Regions from separate parts of the Kitasatospora sp. NPDC088351 genome, predicted to be linked through region 3. Evidence: riboswitches for the same ligand, from Rfam matches in the RefSeq annotation. Region 3 holds a riboswitch; each other region holds the start of a gene.
What was found. A riboswitch is a leader RNA that binds a small molecule or an ion and turns the genes downstream of it on or off. The one in region 3 is predicted to bind cyclic di-AMP.
Positions count from the first base shown of each region.

Region 1 (9,463 bases), on a different contig from region 3:
GGGCCCCGGCGCTTTCGTCCGCCGTCACCGGCCGGCGGTGACGGCCTGCTCGGCGGCCGCGCCGCGCGCCACCACCCGGGCGGCGCCCTTGGCCTCGCGCCGCTCCAGGGTGCCGGAGAGCAGGGCGACGCCCAGCGCGGCGACGGTGAGCAGCCCGCCGACCCAGTTCGGCGCGTCGTAGCCGAGCCCGGCGGAGATGACCAGCCCGCCGAGCCAGGCGGAGAGCGCGTTGCCCAGGTTGAACGCGGCGATGTTGGCGGCCGAGGCCAGCGTGGGCGCACCGGCGGCCTGGTCCATCACCCGCTTCTGCAGCGGCGCGACGGTGGCGAAGCCGAACAGGCCGATCAGCGGGATGGTGATGATCGCGCCGGCCTTGCTGTGCGAGGCGAAGGTGAAGGCGAACAGCAGCACCGCCAGCACCGCCAGGATCACGTACAGGCTGCGCATCAGCGCGCGGTCGGCGAACCAGCCGCCGAGCAGGTTGCCGACGAACAGCCCGATGCCGAACAGGAAGAGCAGCCAGGTGACGCTGGTGTCGGCGAAGCCCGCCATCTCGGTCATCATCGGCGTGATGTAGGTGAACATCGCGAAGATGCCACCCCAGCCGAACACCGTCATGGTCAGCGCGAGCCAGATCTGCGGCCGGCGGAAGACCGCCAGCTCCGGGCCGAGCCGGGCCCCCTCGGCGCGCCGCTGGACGGGCACCAGCGCGGCGATGCCGGCGAACCCGATCACGCCGAGCGCCGCGACCACGTAGAAGGTGGACCGCCAGCCGAAGTGCTGGCCGAGCAGGGTGCCCATCGGCACGCCGAGGACGTTGGCGGCGGTGAGCCCGGTGAACATCAGGGCGATGGCGCCGGCCCGCTTCTGCGGGGCGACCAGATCGGCCGCGACCACCGAGCCGATCCCGAAGAACGCGCCGTGCGCGAAGGCCGCGAGGATCCGGCCGACCATCAGCAGGCCGAAGGCGGGCGCCACGGCGGAGACCAGGTTTCCGGCGATGAACAGGCCCATCAGCATCAGCAGCATCCCCTTGCGGGGGATCCGGGTGCCGAGGACGGTGAGCAGCGGTCCGCCCACCACGACGCCGAGCGCGTAGCCGGAGATGAGCAGGCCCGCGGTGGGGATGGACACCGAGAAGTCGCCGGCGACCTCGGGCAGCAGGCCCATGATCACGAACTCGGTGGTGCCGATGCCGAAGGCGCTGATCGCCAGCGCCAGGAGCGCGAGGGGCATGAGAGTCTGCTTTCCAAGACGATTGCATGTGCAACTACCAGCGCCGACAATACGTCTACCATCCAGATACTTGCAAGCGCCGGATATTGCCTAGGTGAACATACGCCACGCTTGCCAGTACCCCTCGGCACGATTAGGTTAGGCTCACCTAACTTACTGGAGGTCAGCCATGAGCCCCGTGGACACCACGGCACCCGAGGCGCCGGAGGCGCCCGAACCCACCGCCGCCGAACGGGTCTGCAGTCTGCTCACCGCCACCTCCTCCGTGGTGATCCGCGCCTGCGGCGAGCACCATGAGCTGGACACCCCGATCGCGGTACAGGGCTCCCGGCTGCGCCTCCACGCCCCCCTCGACGCGCCGCTCACCCTCGCCGCCACCCGCGCGCAGGACGGGCTCGCCGTCGTCCTGGACCTCACCGACATCGCCCCGGTCGCCGTCCGCGACCGCGTCCGCGGCCGGCTCTCCCTGGCCGGCCGGCTCCACCTGGCCCACCTCGCCGACGACGGGCTCGGCGTCCACCTGCGCCTGGACGTCGCACACGCCGTCCTCTCCACCCCGTACGGCACCACCGCGCTGACCGGCGCCGACCTCGCCCTCGCCGGGCCCGACCCGCTCGCCCGCTACGAGGCCGGCCTGCTCACCCACCTCGCCGACGACCACCCGGACGCGCTCGCCGTGCTCACCCGCCTGCTCGACCCGGACCTACTCACCGAGCGGCCCGGGATCCGCCCGCTGGCCCTCGACCGGTACGGCCTGGTGCTGCGCCTGGACCACCCGCACGGCCATCGCGACGTCCGTCTGGTCTTCCCCGAACCCGCCCGGGACGCGGACGAGTTCGGCCACCGGGTACACCAGCTGCTGACCGCCGCACACCGCGCGCTGCCCGCCCACCGGATCTGAACCAGGCCACCGGTCAACTGGGCTGACCAGACGTCAACTTCCCTTGGCGTCACGTAAAACGAAAACGGCCAGCCCGGCTCGCGAGAGGATTTCTCGCGAGCCGGGCCGGCCGACTGGGCGTGTCCCGCGCCCAGGGTGCCACTGTCGGTGCGGCGATCACCCGGTCGAGCGGTCACCCGACATGACCATCCCGAGTGGCCGTACGCCCCGCACCCAGCGGTGGTTCTGATGCCCGATCAGATGGCGACGCCGTGCGCCCGCAGGTAGGCGATCGGGTTGACGTCCGTGCCGTACCCCGCACCGGTGCGGATCTCGAAGTGCAGGTGCGGGCCGGTCACGTTGCCGGTCGCGCCCGAAAGGCCGATCTGCTGGCCGGCGGTGACGGTCTGGCCGATCCTGACGCCGATCGAGGACAGGTGCGCGTACTGGGCGTACTTGCCGTCGGCGAGCTTGATCTCGACCTCGTTGCCGTAGGCGCCGCCGTTGCCGGCCTTCACCACGGTGCCGCCCGCGACGGCGCGCAGCGGGGTGCCGGTGGAGACGACGAAGTCGGCGCCGGTGTGGTGGCCGGAGGACCACATCGAGCCGGCCACGCCGTAGGCGGTGCCGAGCTTCGGGCTGGCGACCGGGGAGACGTAGCTGGCGACGCCGGCCACGGTAACCGGGGCCGGGGTGGCGGGCTTGGCGACCTCGATCTTGGTCTGGACCGGGGTCTGCGGGGCGGGCTTGACCGGCTTGGCGGTCTGAACCGGCTTCGGCGCGGCGGCCGGAGCGGCCGGAGCAACCGGGGCGGCCAGCTTGGCGGCCTCGGCCGGAGCGGCGGCCTTGGCGCCGAGCGCGAGCTTCTGGCCCGGGAAGATCAGGTTCGGGTTGGCACCGACGACCGAGCGGTTCTGCTCGTACAGCGCCTGCCAGCCACCCTCGACCTGCTTGGCGTCGGCGATCTTCGACAGGGTGTCCCCGCCGACGACCTGGTAGCTCTGCTCGACCGGCGCGGCGGCCGGGGCGGCCTGCTGCGGGGCGGCGGCCGGGGCGGCGTCGGCGGTCGAGGAGTTGCTCTGCCGGGGCTTCGCGGCCGGCGCGGTGTGGGCCTGGGCGCTGATCGCGGTCACCAGCGGAAGGGCGAAAGCGGCGCCGGTGACGGCGGTGGCGATACCGATGCGGGCGGCGCGGGGCAGGGCGATACGACGAGCCTGTGCGGGCATGGAAGATTTCCTCTCCGACGCCTACGAGGTGAGCTGTCGGGTTCGGGCTGGAGTTGCCCGGCCGCAATGCGGCTTCACCCCAAGCCGGACCGTGAATTCCGGTCCGGCGACTTACCTTTGGGTCCCCCGCTCCTGCCGTACAGAGTTCAGTTCGCACCACCGGGCAGCGGCAGGACTAGGCGTTCCACCCGGTGGCCGCCCGGGCCGTGGCCGGGCGGTCGCTGAACTAAAACCCATCCGTACGGGCTAAGCAATGTCGATCACGTGAAGTCACCACAAAGCCCCGAGGCGTCGTGACACTCCGAATGATCGGCTGCACGGTACGCACACAATCCATTGACCTGGAGCGACCGCCCGGCGACACTCCGCCGATATTCGCGTCAGTACGCACGCGATCACCTACGGAATGCCATTCGCCGACACACCCCCCGGTGACCCTTGTCACGTCGGCCCGCGGGGCGCACGATCGGGCGGTGGCCACCTCCGAGGCCGGCACCCTGCGCCTGGGCACCGCGCAGGGTCGCTGGGTACTACTGGCGACGGTGCTCGGCTCCAGCATGGCGATGCTCGACGGCACCGTGGTGAACGTCGCCCTGCCCCGGATCGGCGCCGATCTGGGCGCCCCCCTCGCCGCCCTGCAATGGACGCTCAACGCCTATCTGCTGACCCTGGCCGGGCTGATCCTGCTCGGCGGCGCGCTCGGCGACCGCTACGGCCGCCGCCGGGTGTTCCTGATCGGCGTGGTCTGGTTCGCCGTCGCCTCGGCGGCCTGCGCCGCCGCGCCCACCATCGGCGTGCTGGTCATCGCCCGCGCCGTGCAGGGCATCGGCGGCGCCCTGCTCACCCCCGGCTCACTGGCGATGCTCCAGGCCGTCTTCCACCCGGACGACCGCTCGGCGGCGGTCGGCCTCTGGTCCGGCCTCGGCGGGGTGTCGGCCGCGGTCGGGCCGTTCCTCGGCGGCTGGCTGGTGGACGGCCCCGGCTGGCGGTGGATCTTCCTGCTGAACGTCCCGCTCGCCGTCCTGGTGGTCGCGGTGGCGGCCCGGCACGTGCCGGAGAGCCGGGACGAGAGTGCGACCGGCCGGTTCGACGTCCTCGGCGCACTGCTCGCCGCCCTGACCCTGGGCGCGATCACCTACGCGCTGACGGCGGCCGGTGGAGGGGTGTCCGCGTCCGTCTGGGTGACCGGCGTGGCCGGCCTGCTGCTGGGGGCGGCCTTCGTCTCGGTGGAGCGCCGCAGCCCGGAGCCGATGCTGCCGCTCGGCCTCTTCTCCTCCCGGCTGTTCACCGCGGTGAACCTGGTCACCCTCTGCGTGTACGCGGCCTTCAGCGGAGTGTTCTTCCTCCTGGTGGTGCAGTTGCAGACGGTCTCCGGGTTCTCCCCGCTGGTCTCCGGGCTGTCCCTGATCCCGGTCACCGTCCTGATGCTGGCCCTGTCGGCACGCGCCGGGCGGCTCGGCAAGCGGATCGGCCCGCGGCTGCCGCTCACCGTGGGTCCGCTGCTCTGCGCGGGCGGTGTGCTGCTGATGCTGCGGATCGGCCCCGGCGCCTCGTACTGGGCGGACGTGCTGCCCGCCGTCACCGTGCTGGGCTGCGGGATGGTGCTGCTGGTCGCGCCGCTGACCGCCACGGTGCTGGCGGCGGTGGAGGTCCGGCACGCGGGCATCGCCAGCGGTGTCAACAACGCCGCCGCCCGGGCCGCCGGCCTGCTCGCGGTCGCCGCCCTGCCCGCCCTGGCCGGTCTCAGCGGCGAGGCCTACCGGGTGCCCGCCTCGGTGGACTCGGCCTTCCACACCGCGATGCTGATCTGCGCCGGGCTGCTGGTCGCCGGCGCGCTGGTGGCCGTCACCACCGTCCGGGGCAATGTGCTGGCCCCCGAGGACCACCGCCCGGTGGCCGAGCCGGACTGCCAGTGGTCCTGCGGCACCAACGCCCCGCCGCTCGACCCGGGCCACGTCGACGCCGGAACGGCCGAGGGCCCCGCCACCGGAACGGCGGCAGGGCCCTCGGCGAACTGACGGCACACCGGCGCAGGCGCGGCGTCAGTGCAGACGGGGCGTCAGAGGATGTCGCCCGGCGCGTACTTGGCGGCCTCCGGGTACGCGGCCGCGACGGCCTCGACCCGGCGGACCACCTCGGCGACCTGGGCGCCGGCCGCACCGGTGAAGGAGAGCCGGTCGGCGAGCAGCGCGTCCAGGGCGGCCCGGTCCAGCGGGATCCGCTCGTCGGCGGCCAGCCGGTCCAGCAGCTCGTTCTCCCGGGCGCCGGCCCGCATCGCCAGCGCGGAGGCGACGGCGTGCTCCTTGATGACCTCGTGCCCGGTCTCCCGGCCGACGCCCGCCCGCACCGCGCCCATCAGCACCTTGGTGGTGGCCAGGAACGGCAGGTAGCGGTCCAGCTCGGCCTCGATCACGGCCGGGAAGGCGCCGAACTCGTCGAGGACGGTCAGGAAGGTCTCCAGCAGGCCGTCGAAGGCGAAGAAGGCGTCCGGCAGCGCGACCCGGCGGACCACCGAGCAGGAGACGTCGCCCTCGTTCCACTGGTCGCCGCCCAGCTCGGCGGTCATCGAGGCGTAGCCGCGCAGGATGACGGCCAGGCCGTTGACGCGCTCGCAGGAGCGGGTGTTCATCTTGTGCGGCATCGCGGAGGAGCCGACCTGGCCCTCCTTGAAGCCCTCGGTGACCAGCTCGTGGCCGGCCATCAGACGGATGGTCTTGGCCAGGCTGGAGGGCGCGGCGGAGAGCTGGACGAGGGCGGTGAGCACCTCGAAGTCCAGCGAGCGCGGGTAGACCTGGCCGACGCTGGTCAGCACGTTCTGGAAGCCGAGGTGGCCGGCCACCCGGCGCTCCAGCTCGGCGAGCTTGTCGGTGTCGCCGCCGAGCAGGTCCAGCATGTCCTGGGCGGTGCCGACCGGGCCCTTGATCCCGCGCAGCGGGTAGCGGGCGATCAGCTCCTCCAGGCGGCTGAAGGCGACCAGCAGCTCGTCGGCGACGGTCGCGAAGCGCTTGCCCAGGGTGGTGGCCTGCGCGGCCACGTTGTGCGAACGGCCGGCCATGACCAGCTCGGCGTGCTGGGCGGAGAGACGGCCGAGGCGGACCAGGACGGCCACCGTGCGGTCCCGCACGTGCTCCAGCGACTGGCGGATCTGCAGCTGCTCGACGTTCTCGGTCAGATCCCGGGAGGTCATCCCCTTGTGGATCTGCTCGTGACCGGCGAGCTCGCTGAACTCCTCGATCCGGGCCTTCACGTCGTGGCGGGTGATCCGCTCACGGGCGGCGATGGAGCCGAGGTCGACCTGGTCGACCACGCGCTCGTAGTCGGCGACGGCGGTGGCGGGCACCTCGACACCGAGGTCCTGCTGGGCCTTCAGGACGGCGAGCCACAGGTGGCGCTCGAGGACCACCTTGTGCTCGGGGGACCACAGCTGGGCCAGGGTCGCCGAGGCGTACCGGGAGGCCAGGACATTGGGGATCTGGGGCTTCGCGCTCACGCTTCGCAAGCCTAACAGCCGAGGTCAGCCGGAACGGCCGCGCATCGGGTAGGCTGGGTCACTTGAGCACGGAAAATTAGAGGCACTACAAACTCCTCACCGCAAGGATACCACATCGATGGACGAATTTCCAGCGGAACCGACAGCCCGCCCGGGAGCACCAGCACATCCGGAACCGGCGGCGAACCCTGCCGTACCCCCGGAGCCGTCGGCGGCCGAGGCGCTCGCCGAGGCCCTGCGCACCGAACAGGCCTGCCTCACCCGGCTGTACGCCCGGCTGGACACCGTCCGGGAGGAGACCCGCCGCACCCTGGACGGCGTCCTCGCCCAGGCCGGCGCCGGCGGTACCCACCAGGCCAGGCTGGAGCGCGAGGTCCGTGCCACCGAGGCCGCCCGCCGGTGCGCCCGGCTGGACGCCGTCGAACGCGGCCTCTGCTTCGGCCGGCTCGACGCACGCGACGGCACCGTTCACCACATCGGCCGCACCGGACTGACCGACGAGGAGTACGAGCCGCTGCTGCTGGACTGGCGCGCCCCCGCCGCCCGCCCCTTCTACACCGCCACCCCGGCCGACCCCGGCACCGTGGTGCGCCGCCGCCATCTGCACACCCGCGACCGCACCGTCACCGGCCTGGACGACGAGGCCCTAGACCTGGCCGGCCTCGGCGAGGAGGGCCGGCGCACCCTGGTCGGCGAGGCCGCCCTGCTGGCCGCGCTGGGCCGCGAGCGCACCGGCCGGATGGGCACCGCGGTGGCCACCATCCAGACCGAGCAGGACCGGGTGATCCGCGCCCCGCTCTCCGGCGCCCTGGTCGTCCAGGGCGGCCCCGGCACCGGCAAGACCGTCGCCGCCCTGCACCGCGCCGCCTACCTGCTGTACACGCACCGCGCGGTGCTGGAGCGGCGCGGCGTGCTGGTCGTCGGCCCCAGCCCGGCCTTCCTGCGCTACATCGACCAGGTCCTGCCCGCGCTCGGCGAGACCGAGGTGGTGCTCTGCACCGTCGGCGGGCTCTTCCCCGGTGTCGACGCCACGGCCTCCGACACCCCCGCCACCGCCGTCGCCAAGGGCGGCCCCTGGATGGCCGACGTCCTCCAACGCGCCGTCCGGGCCCACCAGTCGGCGCCCGCCGACGGACTCGACCTCGGCGACGGGCTGCGTCTGTCGCACCGGGTCTGCGCCGAAGCCCGCGCGGCCGCCCGCGGCCTGCGGCTGCCGCACAACCGGGCCCGCGGGTTCTTCCTGCGCACCCTGCTGGACGCCCTCGCCGTCGCCCAGGCGCTCGTCCTCGGCCGCCAGTACGACGAGGAGGAGGCCCGCTACGCCCCGCGCGAGCTGTGGGAGCGGCCGGACGTCCGGGCCGCGCTGGGCGCGCTCTGGCCGAAGCTGACCCCCGAGGGCCTGGTCGAACGGCTGCTCACCGACCGGGCCCTGCTGACCGCCGCCACCCCCGGCCGCTCCCCCGCCGAACGCGCCGCGCTGCTCCGCCCGCCAGGCGGCCCGTGGACGGTCGAGGACGTCCCGCTGCTGGACGAGGCCGCCGAGCTGCTCGGCGAGGACGACGCCCCCGCCCGCGCCCGGGCCCGCGCGGCGGAGCGCGGCCGGGCCGATGAACTCGCCTACGCCCAGGGCGTGTTGACCATCACCGGGCAGACCGGCAACGCCACCCTGGACCCGGCCCTGCTGGCCGATCGGTTCCACGACGACGGCCCGTACCGCTCCACCGCCGAACGGGCGGCCGCCGACCGCACCTGGGCGTACGGACACGTGGTGGTCGACGAAGCGCAGGAGCTGTCCGCGATGGCCTGGCGGGCCGTACTGCGCCGGGTGCCGACCAGCTCGCTGACCGTCGTCGGCGACCTCGCCCAGACCGGTTCGGCGGCCGGCGCCCGGTCCTGGGCCGAGATGCTGGACCCGCATCTGGCCGGCCGCTGGCGCGAGCAGCGGCTGACCGTCAACTACCGCACGCCCGCCGCCATCATGAGGCCGGCCGCGGCCGTCCTGCGCAGCGTCGCCCCCGACCAGCGGCCGCCCGAGTCCGTCCGCGACGACGCCGAGCCGCCGAGCGCCGTCCACGTCCCGGACGCCGACTACACCACCGCCCTGGCCCGGCTGCCCGCCCCGGTCGGCACCCTCGGCGTGATCGCGCCGGACGCCCTGGCCGCCCGCTCGGGGTGGCTGACGGTCGCGGGCTGCAAGGGACTCGAGTTCGACACGGTGGTGGTCGTCGACCCGGCCGCCATCCTCGCCCAGTCCCCGAAGGGCGGCCAGGACCTCTACGTCGCCCTCACCCGGGCCACCCGCCGGCTCACCCTGCTCCACCACGCGCCGCTGCCCGCAGTCCTCGCCGCAGCACTCTGACCCACCCGCTCCAGCGCGCCGGCCGGGCCACCGTTCCCGCGCCGGCGCGCTCGGCCCGGTCCAGGCTGTCCTCGATCAGGGCGTCGCGCAGCGGCCGGTAGACCAGCGGCCGGGTCAGCCGCGCCGGGCCGCGGGTACGCATCGCCAGGGTGTGCCGCAGTACCGTCCGCCGCCACCTGCGCGCCGACGGCGCCCTGCCCGGGCACGCCGAGGAGCTGGCCCGGTGCTCCACCGCCCGGCTGCTGGCTACTGCGGGCTGACCGCCCGGCCGC
Region 1 covers NZ_JBFBIL010000027.1:56,766-66,228, forward strand. The annotation lists gene AB0P06_RS20195 (MFS transporter) at 25-1,236, opposite strand; gene AB0P06_RS20200 (DUF2470 domain-containing protein) at 1,406-2,137, shown strand; gene AB0P06_RS20205 (LysM peptidoglycan-binding domain-containing M23 family metallopeptidase) at 2,374-3,342, opposite strand; cyclic di-AMP (ydaO/yuaA leader) riboswitch at 3,346-3,504, opposite strand; gene AB0P06_RS20210 (MFS transporter) at 3,816-5,360, shown strand; gene purB (adenylosuccinate lyase) at 5,402-6,832, opposite strand; gene AB0P06_RS20220 (ATP-binding domain-containing protein) at 6,951-9,191, shown strand; partial or broken gene AB0P06_RS20225 (SRPBCC family protein) at 9,139-9,360, opposite strand; gene AB0P06_RS20230 (MarR family transcriptional regulator) at 9,438-9,463, opposite strand, start outside.
Region 1: another riboswitch for cyclic di-AMP. It lies ahead of AB0P06_RS20205 (LysM peptidoglycan-binding domain-containing M23 family metallopeptidase); the one in region 3 lies ahead of AB0P06_RS25145 (M23 family metallopeptidase).

Region 2 (9,463 bases), on a different contig from region 3:
TCGAGCGCAAGCGCGAGATCGGGATGCTGCGGGCGATCGGCCTGGACCGCTCCGGCATCAAGCGGATGGTCCGGCTGGAGTCCGTGGTGATCTCGGTCTTCGGCGCCGGCATCGGTGTCCTGCTCGGCTGCTTCATGGCCTGGGCGATCAACGGCACGCTGAAGTCGAGCCTGCAGGGCCTCACCACGGTGCTCCCCTTCGGCCAGCTGCTGCTCTTCCTGGCACTGGCCGGCGTGGTCGGCCTGGTGGCCGCCTTCTGGCCGGCCCGCCGGGCCTCCAAGCTGGACATCCTGGAGAGCATCAAGACCGACTGACCGCCGGCCGGGGAAGGCCGGAAGCCGGGAAGCCGGGAAGCCGGGAAGCCGGGAACAGGAAACGGGAAGTCCCCCGCCGGAGGGTTCGGCGGGGGACTTCCCGTACTTCTTGTACTCCGCCCGGTCGCACGGGCCGGCTGAGCACCACGGAGGTCGTGGTCCGGCGGCGTTGCCGGGCGGAGGGCCTCCGACTCATACCCCGACGCTCCCACGCCGGGGTGTCAGTCGCTTACTTGCTGGCGAGTTCCTTGTCCGCGGCCGGCTTGGCCGCCACGGCGGGCTTCGGCGCGGGCGCCGTAGCCTCCTGGAACGCCTCGAACGGCTTCTCCATCTGCGACAGGCCGACGGCCTCGCGCTTCAGGAACACGGCCAGCGTCCAGTCGGTGAAGACGCGGATCTTGCGGTTCATGGTCGGGACCATGGCGCCGTGGTACAGGCGGTGGAACCACCAGGCCGGACGGCCCTTCAGCTTGTACTTGCCGAAGAGGATCGCCACACCCTTGTGCAGGCCGAGACCGGCCACCGCACCGAGGTTCTTGTGCTTGTACTCGGACTGCGGGAAGCCGCGCATCCCGGAGATGACGTTGTCGCCGAGGACGGCGGCCTGACGGACCGCGTGCTGCGCGTTCGGCGGGCACCAGGCGCCCTCGCCGGCGGCGAGGTCCGGCACCTGGGCGTTGTCGCCGGCGGACCAGACGTAGTCGAAGCCCTGGACCTGCAGGGTCGGGGCGGTGTCGACGTGGCCGCGCGGGCCCAGCGGCAGGCCGAAGTTGGCCAGCACCGGGTTCGGCTTCACACCGGCCGTCCACACGATGGTGGAGGCATCGGCCTCGACGCCGTTCTTCAGCACGACGTGCTGGTCGACGCAGGAGTCCATCGAGGTCTCGATGTAGATCTCGATGTTGCGCTCTTCGAGCTTCTCCTTGGTCCACAGACCGAGGTCCGGGCCCATCTCCGGGAGGATGCGGTTGGCCGCCTCCACCAGGATGAAGCGCATGTCGTCACGGCTGACGGTCCGGTAGATCTTGGCGGCGTCGCGCGCCATGTCCTCGATCTCGGCGATCGTCTCGACACCGGCGAAGCCACCGCCGATGACGACGAAGGTCAGCGCCTTGCGGCGGACCGCCTCGTCCGTGGTGGACTCGGCCTTGTCCAGCTGCGCCATGACGTGGTTGCGGAGGCTGATGGCCTCCTCGACCGTCTTCATGCCGATGCCGTGCTCCGCCAGACCCGGGATCGGGAAGGTGCGGGAGACCGAGCCGGTCGCGACGACCAGGTACTCGAAGGGCAGCTCGTACGAGTCGCCGGCCGCCGGCTGGATGGTGGCGACCTTGCGGGCGTGGTCCACACCGGTGACCGCACCGGTGAGCACCTCCGCCTTCTTCAGGGCGCTGCGCAGCGGGGCAACGAGGTTGCGGGGCGCGACGTTGCCGCCGGCCGCCTCGGGGAGGAAGGGCAGGTACGTCATGTACGACCGCGGGTCGACGACCGTGACGGTCGCTTCGCCGTAACGCATCTTCTTGAGGATGCGCATCGCGGCATACAGGCCGACGTAACCACCGCCGACAATGAGGATGCGAGGACGCTCCGTGGTGCTCATATCCGAAAGTATCCAGCACCGTTCGGAGCAGCCTTCGTGAGCCCAGTCACAAGCTTCTGGACACCCTGTGCTACACTTCGCGGCCCATTTCCCGGCTCAGGAGTACAGCCCCACCACCCACCGGAGCCCCGGGAGAGCACGCGCGTTCGAATGACCCGGCTGAGCAGCAACGATCCGTGCCGCGCCTGGGTTCCCGTGCATGATTTCGATTTTCAAACCCCCAGGGGAGCCTCACCTACGATCCAACGGTCGGCACGTCGGACGGACCTTTGGTCCCATATTTCGGACGGAGTGGGCCAACGACTGCGACGAATGACTGGATCGTCATGTGAAGAAATTCACGAACTTTCCCGCACGGCCCCGGGCGCGCCCCGGCCCCGGAGCCCCGATCGGGGCTCCGGGGCCGGAGAGGTAAGGCCCGCGGAAGGTCAGCGGGCAATACTCCAGGCGATGCCGTCCAGGATGTCGTGCTCGCTGACGACCACCTCGGCGGCGCCCGTCCGCTCCATGATCTCCAGCAGCTCCAGCGCGCCGGCCGCGATCACGTCCACCCGGCCGGGGTGCATCGACGGGATGGCCGCGCGCTGGGCGTGGGTGGCGGCCAGCAGCTCGTCGGCGATCCGCGCCACCCGCTCCCTGGTGATCCGCGAGTGGTGGATCACCTCGGAGTCGTACACGGGCAGGTCCTGGGCGATCGCGGAGACCGTGGTGACCGTCCCGGCCAGGCCCACCAGGGTGGCCGCACCGGTCAGCGGGACGGTCTCCTCGGCCTTGTCCAGCTCGGCCGCGATGTGTGCCCGGGCGGCGGAGATCTGCTCCGGCGTCGGCAGCTCGGCGCCGCCGAAGTGCCGCTCGGTCAGCCGGACGCAGCCGATGTCCACCGAGCGGGCCGCCTGCACGTCCCGCGTGCCCAGCACGAACTCGGTGGAGCCGCCACCGAGGTCGAAGACCAGATAGGGCGCCGGGAACTGACCACCGGTGAACTCCTTGGTGGCGCCCACGAAGGAGAGGTGCGCCTCTTCGTCGCCGCTGACCACCTCGGGCTCGACACCCAGGATCCCGCGCACACCGCTGATGTACTCGTCGCTGTTCTCGGCGTCCCGGGAGGCGCTGGTGGCGACGAAGCGGGTCCGGTCCGGGCCGACGCCGAGCCCGGAGATGACCTCCGCGTACTCGCGGCAGGCCGCGAAGGTGCGGGCCAGCGCGTCCGGGTGCAGCCGTCCTGTCCGGTCCACGCCCTGGCCCAGCCGGTTGATGACCATCCGGCGGTCGAGGTCGGTGATCTCCCCGGTCTCCGGGTCCAGGTCGGCGACCAGCAGCCGGATCGAGTTGGTGCCGCAGTCGATCGCGGCGACCCGGGTGACGCTCATGCGCCGGCCTCCCGGTCGTCCTGGCCGGCCTCCTCGGCGGCGCGCTTCTTCGCGGCGCGCTCCTCGGCCTTCCGCTGCTTGGCGGCGATCACGGCCTCGTGGTCGTGCTCCTTGGCGCGGTTGCGCGCGACCCGCCCACCGGCGGCCTCGACCTCGTCGGCGGAGACGCACGGGCCCTTGGCCCACCAGTCCTCCAGCATGCCGATCGCCTCGTCACCGAGCGGGTTGACGCCCGGTCCGGCCGCCAGCGAGTGGCCGACCAGTACGTGCAGGCACTTCACCCGGTCCGGCATGCCGCCGGCGCTCGGGAAGCCCTCCAGCACCTCGATGGCGTCCCGGCGGGCGATGTAGTCCTCGTGCGCCTTCTGGTAGGCGGCGGCCAGCTCCGGGTCCTCGGCGAGCCGGGCGGTCTGCTCCTTCATCACGCCGTCCGCCTCCAGGGTGCCGATCAGCGAGGCGGCCTTGGGGCAGGTCAGGTAGTACAGGGTCGGGAACGGCGTGCCGTCCGCGAGCCGGGGGGCCGTCTCCACGACGTCCGGGTTGCCGCAGGGGCAGCGGTGTGCGACCGCGCGCAGTCCGCGCGGGACCCGGCCGAGCTGCGCGGCGATGGCCGCGACGTCGGAGTCGGAGACGGTGGGGTGGTTCTCAGTGGTCATGGGGGGAGCTGTCTCCAGCGAGGGCGGGGGCGGGTGGAGAGGGCGGGGCCAGGGCGGCGGTGTCGGCTGTGTCGGCGGCGTCGACCGAGTCCCAGACGCTGGCGTACCAGGGCTTGGCCGCCGTCACCGGGCCGTGGGCCGCGCCCTCGGAGGGGGCGGGCGAGCTGACGGAGGACTTGGTGGCGCCCTGGCCGGCCGGGTCCACCGCGATGTACGGGGTCTCCCCCGGCATCGCGTAGTGCAGCCGGGCGCGGGCCTGCGCCTTGACGTACTCCGGGTCCTGCCAGCGGGCCTTCTCCCGGCGCAGCTGCTCGACCTGCTGCCGGGTGTGCTCGGCCTTCGCCCGCTGGGCGGAGATCTCGGAGCGCTGGGAGATGAACTGGCGGGTCGGGTAGGCGAGGATCGCCACCAGCGAGCAGAGCACCAGGACGAGGACGGTCGCCCGGCTCGTGAACCGGGGACGGGCCGCCAAGCCCGGAATCCTCCAGCCTGCCATCTCCCGATTCCCCTCCTGGTCGCGACGGTGCCCCGCCGTCCACCCTACGGGGTGAACGGCGGGGCACCGGTCAGGCGTGCGCTACCGGACGGCCGAGGGACCGGGCCGGAAGGGCTCAGCCCTCGTGCTTGAAGCGCGGGAAGGCGCCGCGGCCGGCGTACTCGGCGGCGTCGTCGAGGATCTCCTCGATGCGCAGCAGCTGGTTGTACTTGGCGACGCGCTCGGAGCGGGCCGGGGCGCCGGTCTTGATCTGGCCGCAGTTGGTGGCGACGGCCAGGTCGGCGATGGTGACGTCCTCGGTCTCACCGGAGCGGTGCGACATCATGCAGCGGTAGCCGTTGCGCTGGGCCAGCTCGACGGCGTCCAGGGTCTCGGTCAGCGAGCCGATCTGGTTCACCTTCACCAGCAGCGCGTTGGCGGTGGCGGTCTCGATGCCCTTGGCCAGGCGGACCGGGTTGGTGACGAACAGGTCGTCGCCGACCAGCTGGACCTTGTCGCCCAGCTTGACGGTCATGGCCTTCCAGCCGTCCCAGTCCGACTCGTCCAGCGGGTCCTCGATGGAGACCAGCGGGTAGGCGGCGACCAGCTCGGCGTAGTACTCGATGAGCTCGTTGGCCGAGAGCGCCTTGCCCTCGAACTGGTAGGCGCCGTCCTCGTGGAACTCGGAGGCGGCGACGTCCAGGGCGAGCGCGATGTCCTTGCCGGGGACGTAGCCGGCCTTCTGGATGGCCTCGACGATGAGGTCCAGGGCCTCGCGGTTGCTGTCCAGGTTCGGCGCGAAGCCGCCCTCGTCACCGAGGCCGGTGGACAGGCCGCGCTCCTTCAGCACGCCCTTGAGGGTGTGGTAGACCTCGACGCCCCAGCGGACGGCCTCGGAGAAGGACTCCGCGCCGATCGGGGCGATCATGAACTCCTGGATGTCGACGTTGGAGTCCGCGTGCGAGCCGCCGTTGAGGATGTTCATCATCGGGACCGGCAGGACGTGCGCGTTCGGGCCGCCCAGGTAGCGGAACAGCGGCAGGTCGCTGGCCTCGGCGGCGGCGTGCGCGACGGCCAGCGAGACGCCCAGGATGGCGTTGGCGCCGAGCGAGGACTTGTCCGGGGTGGCGTCCAGGTCGAGCATGGCCTGGTCGATCAGGCGCTGCTCGGTGGCGTCGTAGCCGACCAGCTCCGGGCCGATCTGCTCGATGACGGCCAGAACGGCCTTCTCCACGCCCTTGCCGAAGTAGCGGTTCTTGTCACCGTCGCGAAGCTCCAGCGCCTCGAAGGCGCCGGTCGAGGCACCCGACGGGACAGCGGCACGGCCGGTGCTGCCGTCGTCGAGGCCGACCTCGACCTCGACCGTGGGGTTCCCACGCGAGTCGAGAATCTCACGGGCTACGACGACATCGATGGACGGCACGAGGCATCTCCTAGCGGAAGCAGGGGTCCGGCTGACGGTGATGATGTCGGCGGGACGATTGCGGAGTCGTTACGACCAGAGCCTAACCGCACGGGCTCTCAGGGCCACGCTGACCTCGGTCCCGTCTCAGCGTGTGGCCTGCCTACCCACCGGTAGTTCACCTGGTTGCCCCATGGACGGGGCCGGAAGCGGGCGAAGGGGGCCGAATCCGGCCCCCTTCGCCCGCTGTCGCCTGTGCGGGACTCAGCCGAGGGTGAGCACCTGGCCGGGGACGATCAGGTTCGGGTTGCCGCCGACGGTGCCGCGGTTGCCGTCGTACAGCGCCTGCCAGCCGCCGGAGACGCCCTGGGCGGCGGCGATGGTGGACAGCGTGTCGCCGGACTGGACGGTGTAGCCGTGACCGCTCTTCGGCGCGGCGGCCGGGGCGCTCTGGGCGGCCGCCGGGCGGAAGTCCTGGCTCGCGGCCTGGCCGGCGTACTGCTGGTAGACGCTCTGGTGGCTGGTCCAGTACCAGGCGCCGTTGTTCTGGTACCAGTACACCTTCGCGTCGGCGTCCCAGCCAGCCTTGCCGGAGAAGCCCGGGGCCTGGGTGTTCTGCTGCGCGGGCTGGGCGGGCTTCGCGGCCGGCTGCGGGGCCTGCTGCTGGACGGGCTTCTGCGCGGGCTTCTGGGCCTGCTGCTGAACCGGCTTCGGCTGGGCCGGCTTCGGCGTGGCGGGCTTGGCGGCGGCGGAGGTGTCGACCGCGGCCGGGGCGCCGCCCTTGGTCAGGCCGGCCTTCTGGGAGCAGACCGGCCAGGCGCCCGGCCCCTGCGAGGCGAGGACCTTCTCCGCGACCGAGATCTGCTGGGCCTTGCTGGCCTGGTTGGCCTGCGCGGCGTACGCGTTGCCGCCGTACGCCTTCCAGGTGCTGGAGGTGAACTGCAGGCCGCCGTAGAAGCCGTTGCCCGTGTTGATGCTCCAGTTGCCGCCGCTCTCGCACTGGGCGACCGCGTCCCAGGTGGAGGCGGGGGCGGCCGAGGCACCGGAGGCGGTGAGGAGCGGCATCGCGAGTCCGACGCCGGCCACACCGGCGACGGCGATGGCCTTCTCGGCCTGGGTACGACGACGGTGACGGCCAGTTCCAACGAACAGCATGAAGATGTCCCTCTCCGCACGCCTGCGAGGTGAGCTGTCGGGTTCGGACCGGGAGGTGGCCCGGCCGCGTCACGCGGAACGTCTCGGCCCGCGCGGGCGGCTTCACCCCAAGCCGTGGGGGACGGCAACAAACCTGGTTCCCCCGCCCCTGCCCAAGGGTTCTGGTCGATTTCCCGTGACGCGGCGGGCAGGATTCGGCGTCCCGCGCACGAGGTCCGCAGCAGCGGACTCCAGGGAGGTTAGACAGATCATCACATCAATCACAAGCTCATATCGCCCACATCACACATAAATTACGGCCCGTGGTCATGCGCCTACCAACCGAGGTGCTATGTCCGGTTTAATGGTGATTCAGGCCACGTGGAGCGGGTCGACGGCACCCGACTGACGCGCCGGAAACCTCAGTCGACGGTCTCGGACGACGGCCTCTCCGGGGTGAATTCGACCGGCAGTTCACGAAGTCCACGCATGATCAGACCACCGCGCCACCGCAGATTCTCCGGGCTTTCGGCAAGCCGCAGATCGGGCAGCCGGGAGAGCAGCGTGGCCAGTGCGGCCCGGCCCTCCAACCGGGCCAGCGGGGCGCCGATGCAGTAGTGGATGCCGTGCCCGAAGCCGAGGTGCGGGTTGTCCGTCCGGGCCAGGTCGAGGGTGTTCTCGTCGGAGAACCGCGCCGGGTCCCGGTCCGCCGCCGCGAGCACCACCAGCACCGGGTCGCCGACCGGGATGTCCACCCCGCCGATGGTCAGCGGGGTGGTGGCGAAGCGCCAGGTGGCCAGCTCCACCGGGCCGTCGTAGCGCAGGAGTTCCTCGATGCCGGTCTCCAGCAGCGCGGTCTCGCCGCGGACGATCGAGTCCTGCAGCAGGGCCCGCTGGCCGGGGTTGCGCAGCAGCGCGTAGGTGCCGTTGCCGATCAGGTTGACGGTCGTCTCGAAGCCGGCGAAGAGCAGGATGAAGGCCATCGCCGCGGCCTCGTTCTCGGTCAGGTGCTCGCCGTGGTCACTGGCCCGGATCAGACCGGAGATCAGGTCGTCGCCGAGGTCGGCCCGCTTGCGGTGGATCAGCTCCAGCAGATACGCCCGCATCTTCCGTACCGCGCGCCCGACGCCACCGCGCTGACCGCCGCCGTGGCGGATCATCATGCCCGCCCAGTCCCGGAAGTCGTCCTGGTCCTCGGACGGCACGCCGAGCAGGTCGCAGATCGCGTAGATGGGCAGCGGGAAGGCGAACTCGTGGATCAGGTCCGCCGAGCCGCGCTCCGCGAAGCCGTCGATCAGCCGGTCGGTGAGCTGCTGCACCCGCGGCTCGAACTCGGCCACCCGGCGCGGCGTGAACGCCTTCGACACCAGCCGGCGCAGCCGGGTGTGGTCCGGCGGGTCGATGTTCAGCAGGTGCGTCATCAGATCGGCCTGCCGCTCCCCCGGAATGCCCACCCGGCCGGTGCGGTGCGCCTGCCCGCTGTGGTGGGCGGGGTTCTTGGAGAGCCTGCCGTCGGCGAGCGCCTGCCGCGCGTCCGCGTACCTGGTCACCAGCCAGGCCTCCACCCCGCTCGGCAGGGTGGTGCGGTGCACCGGCGCGTGCTCGCGCAGCCACGCGTACGCGGGGTACGGGTCGGCGGCGAACTCCCACGTGAAAAGCGGCGGGCGGGCGGAATCGGGCTGAACTGGCATGGGACGACCGTATCCGGTGGGTAAGTCCGGCCCGGCAGGCGTGAGCCTGGTCACCTGAGGGGTAATCCCTGTTGCGGAGGGTCAGGACGTGCCTACGATCCTCCAACGAAAAAATGTGGGCGACGGTGCGGTGCCGTCCACTGGAAGGAGCGCACCATGCGGGTAGCCGGGGCAGTCGTGGTCATCGCCGTACTCGACGGCGGGTCGGGTGCCGACCTCGCCCGCCGCTTCACCTCCGCCGGCGCCTCCGGGGTGCTCGTCGCCGACCTGCGGGTCGGCATCGCCGAGGACCTCGCCGCCGAGCTCGACCGGCCGGGCTGCCCGGTCGTCGGCGTCTGCGGCGACATCCACCGCCCGAGCGACATCGCCGCCCTGGTCGACACCGCCGAGAAGCACCTCGGCCCGATCGACCTGTTCTGTGTGGCCGGTCCGGACGGCGAGCGGATCATCTCGCTCGCCGAGCTGCCCGACCACCTCGACCTGGAACGGCTCGCCGAGCTGCTCGCCCTGGTCGGCGAGGCGATCGGTGAGGTCGTCCCGCCGCAGCGCCGGCCGGTGGAGAGCGTCCAGCCCGTCTGACCCCTGCCGGGACTGCCCGGGCAGCCGGCCGCCCGGGCAGTCCCGGCTACTCGGGCTTCAGCCCCTCGGCCGCGCGCACCGCGTCCCGGTAGCCGCGCGCCGCCGCCCGCAGCGCGGCGTCCACGTCCACCCCCGCGTCGTGCGCCCGCTGCGCCACCGCGAGCAGCAGCCTGCCCGCCGACTCCGCCGTGAGCTCGGCGGGCAGCTCGTACGGCTCGTCCGGCACGCCCGTGAAGCCCGCC
Region 2 covers NZ_JBFBIL010000011.1:155,014-164,476, reverse strand. The annotation lists gene AB0P06_RS11940 (FtsX-like permease family protein) at 1-314, shown strand, start outside; gene AB0P06_RS11935 (NAD(P)/FAD-dependent oxidoreductase) at 544-1,914, opposite strand; gene AB0P06_RS11930 (Ppx/GppA phosphatase family protein) at 2,343-3,284, opposite strand; gene AB0P06_RS11925 (DUF501 domain-containing protein) at 3,281-3,958, opposite strand; gene AB0P06_RS11920 (septum formation initiator family protein) at 3,930-4,412, opposite strand; gene eno (phosphopyruvate hydratase) at 4,552-5,838, opposite strand; gene AB0P06_RS11910 (transglycosylase family protein) at 6,082-6,972, opposite strand; cyclic di-AMP (ydaO/yuaA leader) riboswitch at 6,978-7,149, opposite strand; gene AB0P06_RS11905 (cytochrome P450) at 7,374-8,642, opposite strand; gene AB0P06_RS11900 (SDR family NAD(P)-dependent oxidoreductase) at 8,799-9,221, shown strand; gene AB0P06_RS11895 (MazG family protein) at 9,268-9,463, opposite strand, start outside.
Region 2: another riboswitch for cyclic di-AMP. It lies ahead of AB0P06_RS11910 (transglycosylase family protein); the one in region 3 lies ahead of AB0P06_RS25145 (M23 family metallopeptidase).

Region 3 (9,463 bases):
CTCCTCCAGCCGGCCGAGCACGTCGAAGCTCTCGTCCGGGCGGCGCAGGTCGACCATGGCGATGGCGCCGAGCGCGCCGCGCGACAGGTCGTCCCAGAGCGGCCAGAACCGCTGCTGCCCGGGGGTGCCGAAGAGGTACAGGGCGAGCCGGGCGTTGAGCGTGATCCGGCCGAAGTCCAGGGCGACGGTGGTGGTGGTCTTGTCGCCGCGCCCGGTGAGGTCGTCGATGCCGCTGCTGGCGGCCGTCATGGTCTCCTCGGTGCGCAGCGGGGTGATCTCACTGAGCGAGCCGACCAGGGTGGTCTTGCCCACCCCGAACGGGCCGGTGACCAGGATCTTCACCGCGCCCTGGACCGAGGACGGCAGGTACTGCGGCTCGGCGGGCAGGTCGGCCGGGGCTTCAGCGGAGTTGGCGGAGGCCAACGAGCACCTCTTCCAGAAGGGTTGTGGGCAGGCGTTCGGCCTGCGGTACGGGTGGGAGCACCTGGACGGCGCCGAGGTCCCAGAGGTCGCCGACCAGCACCTTGACGACGCCGAGCGGCAGGGCGAGGTGGGCGGCGACCTCGGCGACCGAGAGCAGTCTGCGGCAGAGGTCCAGGATGCGCTGGTGCTCGCGGTTGAGCAGCGCGTCCTCGGGGAGTTCGGGTCGGTCGGGTAACGCGCTGACCAGGCTCTCGATGGCGAGTGCGGCCCGGGTGGGCCGGCTGCGGCCACCGGTGATCACATAGGGCCGGACCGGCCCGCTCACCGCTGTCCCCCCGCCGCGTGGTCGACGCGCGGCGGGCTGGTGAGGTGGCTGCCGATCCGTTCGACCAGGACCTGCATCTGGTAGGCGACCAGACCGGCGTCCACGGCCTCGCCGGTCACCACGGCCAGATGGGCGCCGGCTCCGGCGGCGACGATGAAGAGGTACCCGCCGCCGTACTCGATGATGATCTGGCGGGTGGCGCTGCCCTGGCCGCCGAAGCCCTGGGCGACCCCGCGGGCCAGGGACTGCAGGCCCGAGCAGGCGGCGGCGAGCCGCTCGGCGTCCTCACGCACGATGCCCGCGCTGCGGCCGATCTCCAGGCCGTCGTTGGACACCACGACGGCGTGCTGGACCTCGGGGACGGAGATGATGTCGGCGAGCAGCCAGCCGAGATCAGGGGTGGTGGTCATGGAACTCTCCGGAGCGCTGGGGAAGTCGGGGGGAAACGGGAAGGGAAGGGTCGGGCTGTGCCTGGGCCTGGACCCGGGCCCGGACCGCCGAGCGGCCGCTGGCGGTGCCGGCCTGGAACATCGCCATGAACGCCTGCGCCTCCCGGGCCGAGCGGTACGGAGGCGTGGGCGGGGGCGTGGGGGCGGTGCCCTGGGCGGTGCGGTTGCCGCGGTCGCGCCGGTGGCTCCGGCGGGGCAGGGGCGGCGGGGTGGGACCGGCCTCGGGGAGCGGACCGGCCGGCGGGGTCTCCAGCAGCGGGTGCACGGAGCCGTGCCCGGAGCCGTGCACGGACGGGTACGGGTACGGGGGAGGCACGGCCTGGCGGGGGCCGGCCGTGAACGCCCGGTCGTCCGGGCCCAGGCCCGGGACGGTCGGCGGCAGCGGTTCGGTGAGCAGCGCGTTCGGCAGCAGCACCACCACCCGCACCCCGCCGTACGGTGACGGCGCCGAGCTGAGGGTGACCCGGAAGCCGTACTGCTCGGCGAGCCGGCCGACCGCCGCGAGACCCAACTGCGGTACCTCGCCGAGGCGGGAGACCTCCAGCGAGGTGCCGCCGGCCAGGGCGGAGGCCGCCTTGGCGACGGCCTGCTCGGGCATGCCGACGCCGCCGTCGTCGATCTCGACGACGGCGCCGTTGTGCACCGGCATCAGGGTGACGAACACCTGGGTGCTGGGCGGGGAGTAGCGGGTGGCGTTGTCCAGCAGCTCGGCCACGGCGTGGATCAGCGCCTCGGCGGCGGCGCCGACCACGGCGGTCTCGATCCGGCTGCGGACCACCACCCGCTGGAAGGGCAGGATGCGCGACTGGGCGCCGCGCACCACGTCCTCCAGGGAGACGGGCTCGGGCCAGTGCCGTCCGGCCCTGGCGCCGCAGAGGACGGCCAGCGTCTGGGCGAGCCGGGCCTGTTGGGCGGCGGCGTGGTCCGCCTTGAGCAGGCCTTCCAGCAGCGCCGGGTCGTCGTGGGTGCGCTCCATCTCGTCCAGCAGGGCCTGCTGGTCGTGGGCCATGACGAGGATCCGGCGGGCCACGCTGAGGAAGGCCCGCTGGGTGGAGGCGTTGAGCTCCTGCTCCTGCTGGACGGCGGCCAGTTCGGAGCCGCGCCGGGACAGTTCGGCGTCGAGCCGCTCCGTCAGCCGGGCGATGTCGCGCCGCTGCTGGTCGGCGCGGCGGCGCTGGGTGGCGGAGACCGCGCGGTAGCGGGCGGCGGCCACGAGGGCGAGGGCGGCGATTACGCCGGTTGCCGTTGCACACCACTGAGTCATCGTCACGCCGCGAATTCTAGGGTGATGATCCTACGAAGGTGTGAACGGATCTCGCCAAGTGACTGGATCTCGTCAATATCCCGTCAATACGGCGTCAATCAGACGTCCTTCGGGCCCGATCGGCCAGGTGGCGGGCGGTGCGGGGCGGTGCGGGGCGGTCGGACGGGACCGGCTGGGAGCGGGCCGGGTACGGGCTGGGCGCGGGCCGGGGCATCGTGCGGGTGCGAACGGGCGGGTCGGGGGTGGTGCGGAGCGGGGCCGTCCGCCCCCGCGGACGGCCCCGTCAGGCCTTCGGCCAGTCGCGGAGGCCGCTGGTGAGGACCGCGATCAGACGGTCCTGGGTGACCGAGAGGTCCTCCGCGAGCTGGAAGCCACCGCCGATGGAGAGCGAGGCGAAGCCATGGGCCACCGAGCGGACGGTGCGGGCGGCGTGGATCGCCTCGGGGCCGTCCAGCCCGTACTCGCGGAGCACCGCGACGATCACCCCGACCAGCCGGCCGGCCGCCCGGGTCAGGTCGTCGTCCGGCCGGGGGGCCTGCGGCAGCGCGTTGTAGCGGTGCGGGTGCTCGGTGGCGTAGGCGTGGTAGGCCCGCAGGACGGCGGCCACCGCGTCGCCGCCGCCGCGGCCGAGGGCGGCCTCGGCGAGGCGGTCGGCCAGTTCCTCGGTGACCCGGACGGCGACCAGCCGGCGCAGCTCGGCGAGGCCGCCGCTGACGTGCTTGTACAGCGAGGGGGTGGCCACGCCGGCCCGGCCGGCGACGGCGGCCAGGGTGAGGGCCTCGGGGCCCTGCTCGTCGATGAGGGCGAGGGCGTGGCCGACGACCTGGTCGGGGGTCAGTCCTACTCGGGGCATGCGCGGTCTCCGGGGGTTCGTGGGGCGGGGCAGGGGGCGTGTGGTGCGGGGGCCGGGGCTCAGGAGAGTTCGGCGAGGAAGGGCAGCAGCGCGTCGGCGGTGGCCTGCGGGTGGTCGGCCATCGGGTAGTGCCCGGCGCCCTCGATCATCACCTTGCGGGCCCCGAGCGCGGCCGTCTGCCGGTCGGCGACCAGCTCCGGGTTCGGGAAGTCGGGGTCCTTGGCGCCCATCACGACCAGCGCCGGGCACCGCACCGCGGCGGTCCAGCCGACCGGCGACGAGTCCCCGCGGAGCTGGCCCCGGACGGCGGTCCGGCGGCCGGGCGTGCGCAGCGCGGCGACCAGGCCGTCCACGTAGGCGTCGAAGTCGGCCGGCTTGGCGGTCGGGAACGCCATCTTGCGGTGGTAGAGGCCCCAGGAGGCGGGGACGTAGGTCAGCAGCGGGCCCATCAGGCCGAACACGGCGCGCTGCATCAGGTTCGGCGGCGGGTTCTCGACGAAGGCGTTCAGCAGGACGATCCCGGCGACCCGCTCGGGTGCGTCCCCGGCGGCCTTGACCACGGTGGCGCCGGTGTACGAGTTGCCGGCCAGCACGGCGCTCCGGATGCCGAGGTGGTCGAGCAGGGCGATGACGTCGGTGGCGACCGCGGCGGGCGAGTAGTCGTCCCAGGCGATCGAGGACTCGCCGAAGCCGCGCAGGTCCATGGTGATCACCCGGCGGCCGGCGGCCACCAGCAGCGGTCGCAGGTGCCGGTACGCGGCCCGGCTGTCGAGCATCCCGGGGAGCAGGACGACCGGGGTGCCGTCGCCCCGCCCGGTGTCGTCGAAGGCCAGCCGGCCGCCGGGGACGTCGAGGTACTGGGTGGTGGGGGTGGTGATGCCGGACATCGTGGGTCTCCTCGGGCCGCCGGGGCGTGTCATCGGCGGTGCTGCCGATAGCCATAAAGCTAAGGCTAATAGCCTTAGCCGTCAAGCTATCGATGTGCGACGGCTTCGGAGGTGCCCGTTCCGTGGTGCCCGCTCAGATCCCTTCCACCTTGAACGGGTCGTGCTCGCTGAGCAGCTTCTCCAGCCGGGCCTGGTCCACCCGGGTGACGATCTCGCTGGTCTCCTGCTTGTCCCGGACCACCTTGGCCAGGGTGAACGAGGAGGTGACGGTGTAGAGCAGGCCGAGTCCGAGGAAGGCCCTGGTCCACCCCCCGACCGGGAGGTAGGCGATCCCGATCGCGAGGGCGGCGGCGGACAGGGCGAAGGAGAGCACGGCCTGGACGTGGTACGCGGCCGTGGTGCGGGACTGCATCGGTGCGTTCATGGCGTCAGGATGGCGGCGCCCCGAGCGGACGCACATGAGTAGAACTACTCAAATGGGGGGTCGTTCGTTGACGTCCAATCACGTTCGGTAGTGTCAGTTGTCGTCAATCGTCCCAAAACGCCCATCGGGTCGCGTGGTGCCCGTGCTGTATCCGGTTGTCCCGAACGGATGGCTTGGAATCAGGGGCGCCTAGGATTAACGTTTGATAACGCAGCGCGGTTGTCAACGCCGTACCCAGACGGCACCGTGCGCCGTCGCCTAATCCCGACGACCCGCCCCCGGGCAGGTCAGGGAGCCGGGGAACCACGTTCCTTGGGGTGAATCGGCCGGGCCCAGGCCCAGCCGTAGGAGACCTTCCTGCTCCGAACCCGTCAGCTAACCCGGTAGGCGCGAAGGAAGGAAAGGAGCGCGCCTCCGTGGCGTCGACGTACTCTCCGGCACACCTGCCCGGCTCCGCCGCCGGCACCCAGCTGCTCGACCACCCGCGGCCCGCCGCCCACGAGGGCGGCTACGGCGGCCCCGCGGACGAGACCGGCCCGCAGCCCGCCGACGCCAACCGGCACCGGATGCCGCGCCAGGCCCGCGGCACCGCTCCACTGCTCGGCGTCACCGCCGTGGCCGCCACCCTCGGCGCCACCGGCTTCGCCTCCGCCACCCCGGCCGCCGCGCCGGCCATCGAGGCCCCGGACGAGACCCCGGTCGCCCTCTCCGCCGACCCCGGCCTCGCGCTCGCCGCCCGCATCCAGCAGCAGGCCGACAGCCAGCGCACCGCCGCCGAGGAGAACGCCCGCGTCCAGGCCGCCCAGGAGGCCGAGGCCAAGCGCGCCGCCCAGCAGGCGGAGGCCAAGCGGGCCGCCGAGGAGGCCGAGAGGGCCAAGCTCGCCGCCATCAACCTGCCGGTGCGCGACTACAACCTCTCCGCCCACTACGGCCAGAGCGCCTCCTACTGGGCCCACCTGCACACCGGCCTGGACTTCGCGGCCTCCACCGGTACCCCGGTCTACGCCGTCGGCCAGGGCACCATCACCTCGGCCGGCTGGTCCGGCTCGTACGGCTACCGGATCGTCGAGACGCTGCCCGACGGCACCGAGATCTGGTACTGCCACCTCTCCTCGATCATCAAGGGCACCGGCAAGGTCGTCCCCGGCCAGCAGATCGGCAAGGTCGGCGCCACCGGCAACGTCACCGGCCCGCACCTGCACCTGGAGGTCCGCCCCGGCGGCGGTGCCCCGGTCGACCCGGAGACCTGGTTCGAGCAGCGCGGCATCACCCCCTGACGCCCCGGAGGTGCCCCGGTCCGAGCAGCGGCCGGGGCACCTCCGCGTTCCAGGACCCGGAGGGCTCAGGCCCCGTCGGGCAGCCCGGCCAGGTACGCGTCGATCTCCTCCTGCCCCGGCTCCGGCGCCAGGTCCGGGAACTCCGCCACCAGCAGCCGCGGCAGCCCCGGCACCGTCCACCGGCCGGCCAGCTCCAGCGCCGCCTCGGCGGCCGCCTCCTCGAACGCCCCGAAGTCCCCGGTCAGCTCGTCCGGCATCGGCCGGCCGAGCGCGGTCAGCTCCGCCAGGTTGCGGTAGCTGCGCCGCATCAGGCCCTGCTCCAGCAGCCGCCGGGCGCCGTCGGTGGCCATCCCGACCGTGAGCACCCGGGCCGGGCCCCAGCCCTCACCGGCCGTCTCGTCCACCCAGCCGGCCGGCTCCAGCGCCGCGAACGCGGCCAGCCGGTCCTCCTCCGCCAGCTCCCGGAACCCCTCCAGCCAGGCCCGCACCGCCGCCTCGTCCGCGACGTCCACCCCGTAGGCGTGCAGCAGCAGCGTGTACAGCCGGGGCCAGGTCACCAGGTCCGCCCGCCGCAGCAGGCCGGCCGCCACCTCGCCCTGCCACTCGGCCTCCGCGTGCAGCCGCTCCTGCCGCTTGGCGTTCAGCCGCTTCGCCGCCCGCTGGCGGTCGATCAGCAGCCGCACCGCCTCGCCGTACGCCAGCGGATCCTCCTCCGGCGCGGGCTGGACGTACAGGTAGAGCCGCTCGACGAGCAACTGCTCCACGGCGTTCGAGGTCAGCTCCGGCCAGCCGTCGTGCATCCTGCCCTCGCCCAGCTCCAGCAGCGCCAGCACCGTCCGCAGCGGCTCCTCGGCCACCGGCGCGCGGCCCTCCGCCTCCGCCCAGGCGAGCAGTTCGGCGGCCTTGGTGCGCGGGGCGAGCCGCAGGTCTTCGTCTTCCATAGCCTCGACGGTAGCCGCTGGCCGCCCACCGGACGGACCGGGCCGGAGTAGGGTCGACGGACATGGTCCCCGTACGACTCACCGGCCCCCGGCTGGCCATTCGCGAGTTCCACCACACCCCGGGCGACATCGACGCGCTGTACGCCGTCTTCGGCGACCCGGTCGCCACCCGCCACCTCCCCTTCGGACCGTACGACCGGGAGAGCTGTGCCGATCAGGTGGCGCAGTACCTGGAGGAGGCCCTGCGGGACGAACGCACGGTCTACCGGCTCGCCGTCACCCTGCGCGCGGACGGCACCGACTCCGCCGACCCCGCCGACGAGGGCGCCCCGATCGGCAGCGCCGCCCTCACCCTCGGGGAGCACCGCTCCGCCGTCCTCGGCTACGCGCTGCGCCCCGACACCTGGGGCCACGGCTACGCGGGCGAGATCACCGGGCTGCTCTGCGACCTCGCGTTCGGGACGCTCGGCGTGCACCGGCTGGCCGCCCGGGTCGACGTCGACAACACCGCCTCCAGCCGGGTGCTCACCCGGGCCGGGTTCCAGCTGGAGGGCCGGATCCGGCACGACCTCCACCTGCGGGACACCTGGTACGACTCCTTCCAGTACTCCCTGCTGGCGGACGAGTGGGCGGGGGCCGGGACCGGGGCGGGGCAGCGGGCGGGGGGTTAACCCCACCCCTTGTTCGGCGGGGGGCCGGATGTCCACCGGGCCCGCGCTTTGACAGGGTTGAGGAGTCAGCAGGACACGCCCCCACCACAGAACCGAGGACCGAGGCCCGGCCATGAGCAGCAGCCACAGCATGCAGCGCGGTGCGTACGACCGCGAGGACAGCCGCGACTCCCACGGTTCCGGCGACGCCTACGGGACCTACGGCACCGACGAGGCCGACCCGAAGCACCGGCCCGCCCGGGCCCGCCGGACCGAGGAGCCGCCGTACGTCTGGCGGGCGCCGTTCTCCTCCTACACCTACAAGGAGATCGGCTTCACGCTCAGCGGACTGCCGGTCGCCATCGTGGGCTTCGCCTTCGCCGTCACGCTCTTCGCCCTGGGCCTGGGAACCTTCGTCACCGTCCTCGGCCTGCCGGTGCTGGCCGCGCTGACCAGCGGCGCCCGCGGCTTCGGCCGGCTGGAGCGGGCCCGGACGCTCAGCATGCTGGCCCTGGACGTGCCGGGCCCGGCGCCGGTGCGGCGTGCCCGGCCGGGCAGCTGGGGCGCCGTCACCGCGCGGCTGGCGGACGCGGCCGGGTGGAAGGCCGTGCTGTACCAGGTGGTGATGCTGCCGTGGGCGGTCTTCAGCTTCACGATGTCGCTGGTGTTCCTGCTGGTCGGCTGGTCCCTGACGCTCTACCCGCTCTACCACTGGGTCTTCCCGACCTACACCGACTGGCCCGGCTACCGGCTTTTCAACTTCTACGACAGCCACGGCGTCGAGCACGTCTACTACGTCCAGTCGCCGCTGCAGATCGCCGGGGTCTCGCTGCTCGGGCTGCTGTTCGTCTTCCTCACCCCGCAGCTGGTGCGCGGCCTGACCAACGTCAACCGGCTCGCCGTCCGGGGCCTGCTCGGCCGCTGAGCCCGCCTCGCCGGCAGGCCGCCCGGCCCGCTGCCGCCACCCCGGAGCCGCCCGGCCCCGTTCGTGCCCGGTCCCCCGGATGCGGACGGGGCCGGGCCGTGTTCGGATGGCCGGGTGGCCGCCGCCGAGCTCCCCGACCCGGCCGACCTCGCCGACCCGCGGAGGTCCACCGACCCCGCCGCCGCCGGAATCCTGATCACCTCCCGCCCGCTGGACGAGTACTGCGGGCTCTTCGGCCTCACCCGAGCCCGGCTCGCCGCCCTCCCCGGGCCGCTGCTCGACTGCCCCGGTGGCGCCTCCGGTCTGGCCGCCGAGGCTCGCGGGCTGGGCTGCCGGGTGATCGCCGCCGACCCGGCGTACGCCCGGCCCGGCCCCGAGGTCGCGGCGGCCGCCCGGGCCGCCCGGGCGTCGATGGCCGCCGCGATGGCCGCCCGCCCCGAGCTGTACCCGAGGCCGCTCCACCGCCCGTACGACCGCTATCTGCGCAGCTGGGACCGGGCCTGCCGGCTGTTCACCGCCGACGCCGCCGCCCACCCGCAGCAGTACGTGGCCGCCGAACTGCCCCGGCTGCCCTTCACGGACGGCACCTTCGCCCTCACCCTCAGCGGGTACCTGCTCTTCGCCTACCCCGAACGCTTCGGCCCCGCTCGGCAGGTGGCCGCGCTGACCGAACTGGTCCGGGTGACCGCGCCCGACGGCGAAGTCCGGGTCCACCCCCTGCACGACGGCCGCGGCCGCCGCTGCCCCCACCTCGACGCCCTGCGCCACGCCCTCGGCGAGCGCCGGATCAGCAGTGAGATCGACCGCTTCCCGCGCCCCGGGGACGGCCTCACCCGGCGTGTCCTCGTCCTGCGGGCGGCAGATCACCGCAGGCGCCGTGACCAGGGAAGGTAATGGTCAGTAGTGGCCTTCGGTCCTATACTCATCGCCATGACCGAGACGATGATCAAGCGGGCCGGGGCGGCGGACGCCGAGCGGCTCACCGGGCTGATCCAGGCCTCCAGCACCTATCACGGCGAGTACGCCGCGATGATCGCCGGCTACC
Region 3 covers NZ_JBFBIL010000040.1:31,132-40,594, reverse strand. The annotation lists gene AB0P06_RS25180 (ATP/GTP-binding protein) at 1-423, opposite strand, end outside; gene AB0P06_RS25175 (DUF742 domain-containing protein) at 401-748, opposite strand; gene AB0P06_RS25170 (roadblock/LC7 domain-containing protein) at 745-1,158, opposite strand; gene AB0P06_RS25165 (sensor histidine kinase) at 1,142-2,461, opposite strand; gene AB0P06_RS25160 (TetR-like C-terminal domain-containing protein) at 2,745-3,314, opposite strand; gene AB0P06_RS25155 (alpha/beta hydrolase) at 3,374-4,201, opposite strand; gene AB0P06_RS25150 (YiaA/YiaB family inner membrane protein) at 4,335-4,625, opposite strand; cyclic di-AMP (ydaO/yuaA leader) riboswitch at 4,871-5,029, shown strand; gene AB0P06_RS25145 (M23 family metallopeptidase) at 5,042-5,902, shown strand; gene AB0P06_RS25140 (hypothetical protein) at 5,968-6,843, opposite strand; gene AB0P06_RS25135 (GNAT family protein) at 6,906-7,514, shown strand; gene AB0P06_RS25130 (sensor domain-containing protein) at 7,627-8,418, shown strand; gene AB0P06_RS25125 (hypothetical protein) at 8,533-9,312, shown strand; gene AB0P06_RS25120 (GNAT family N-acetyltransferase) at 9,349-9,463, shown strand, end outside.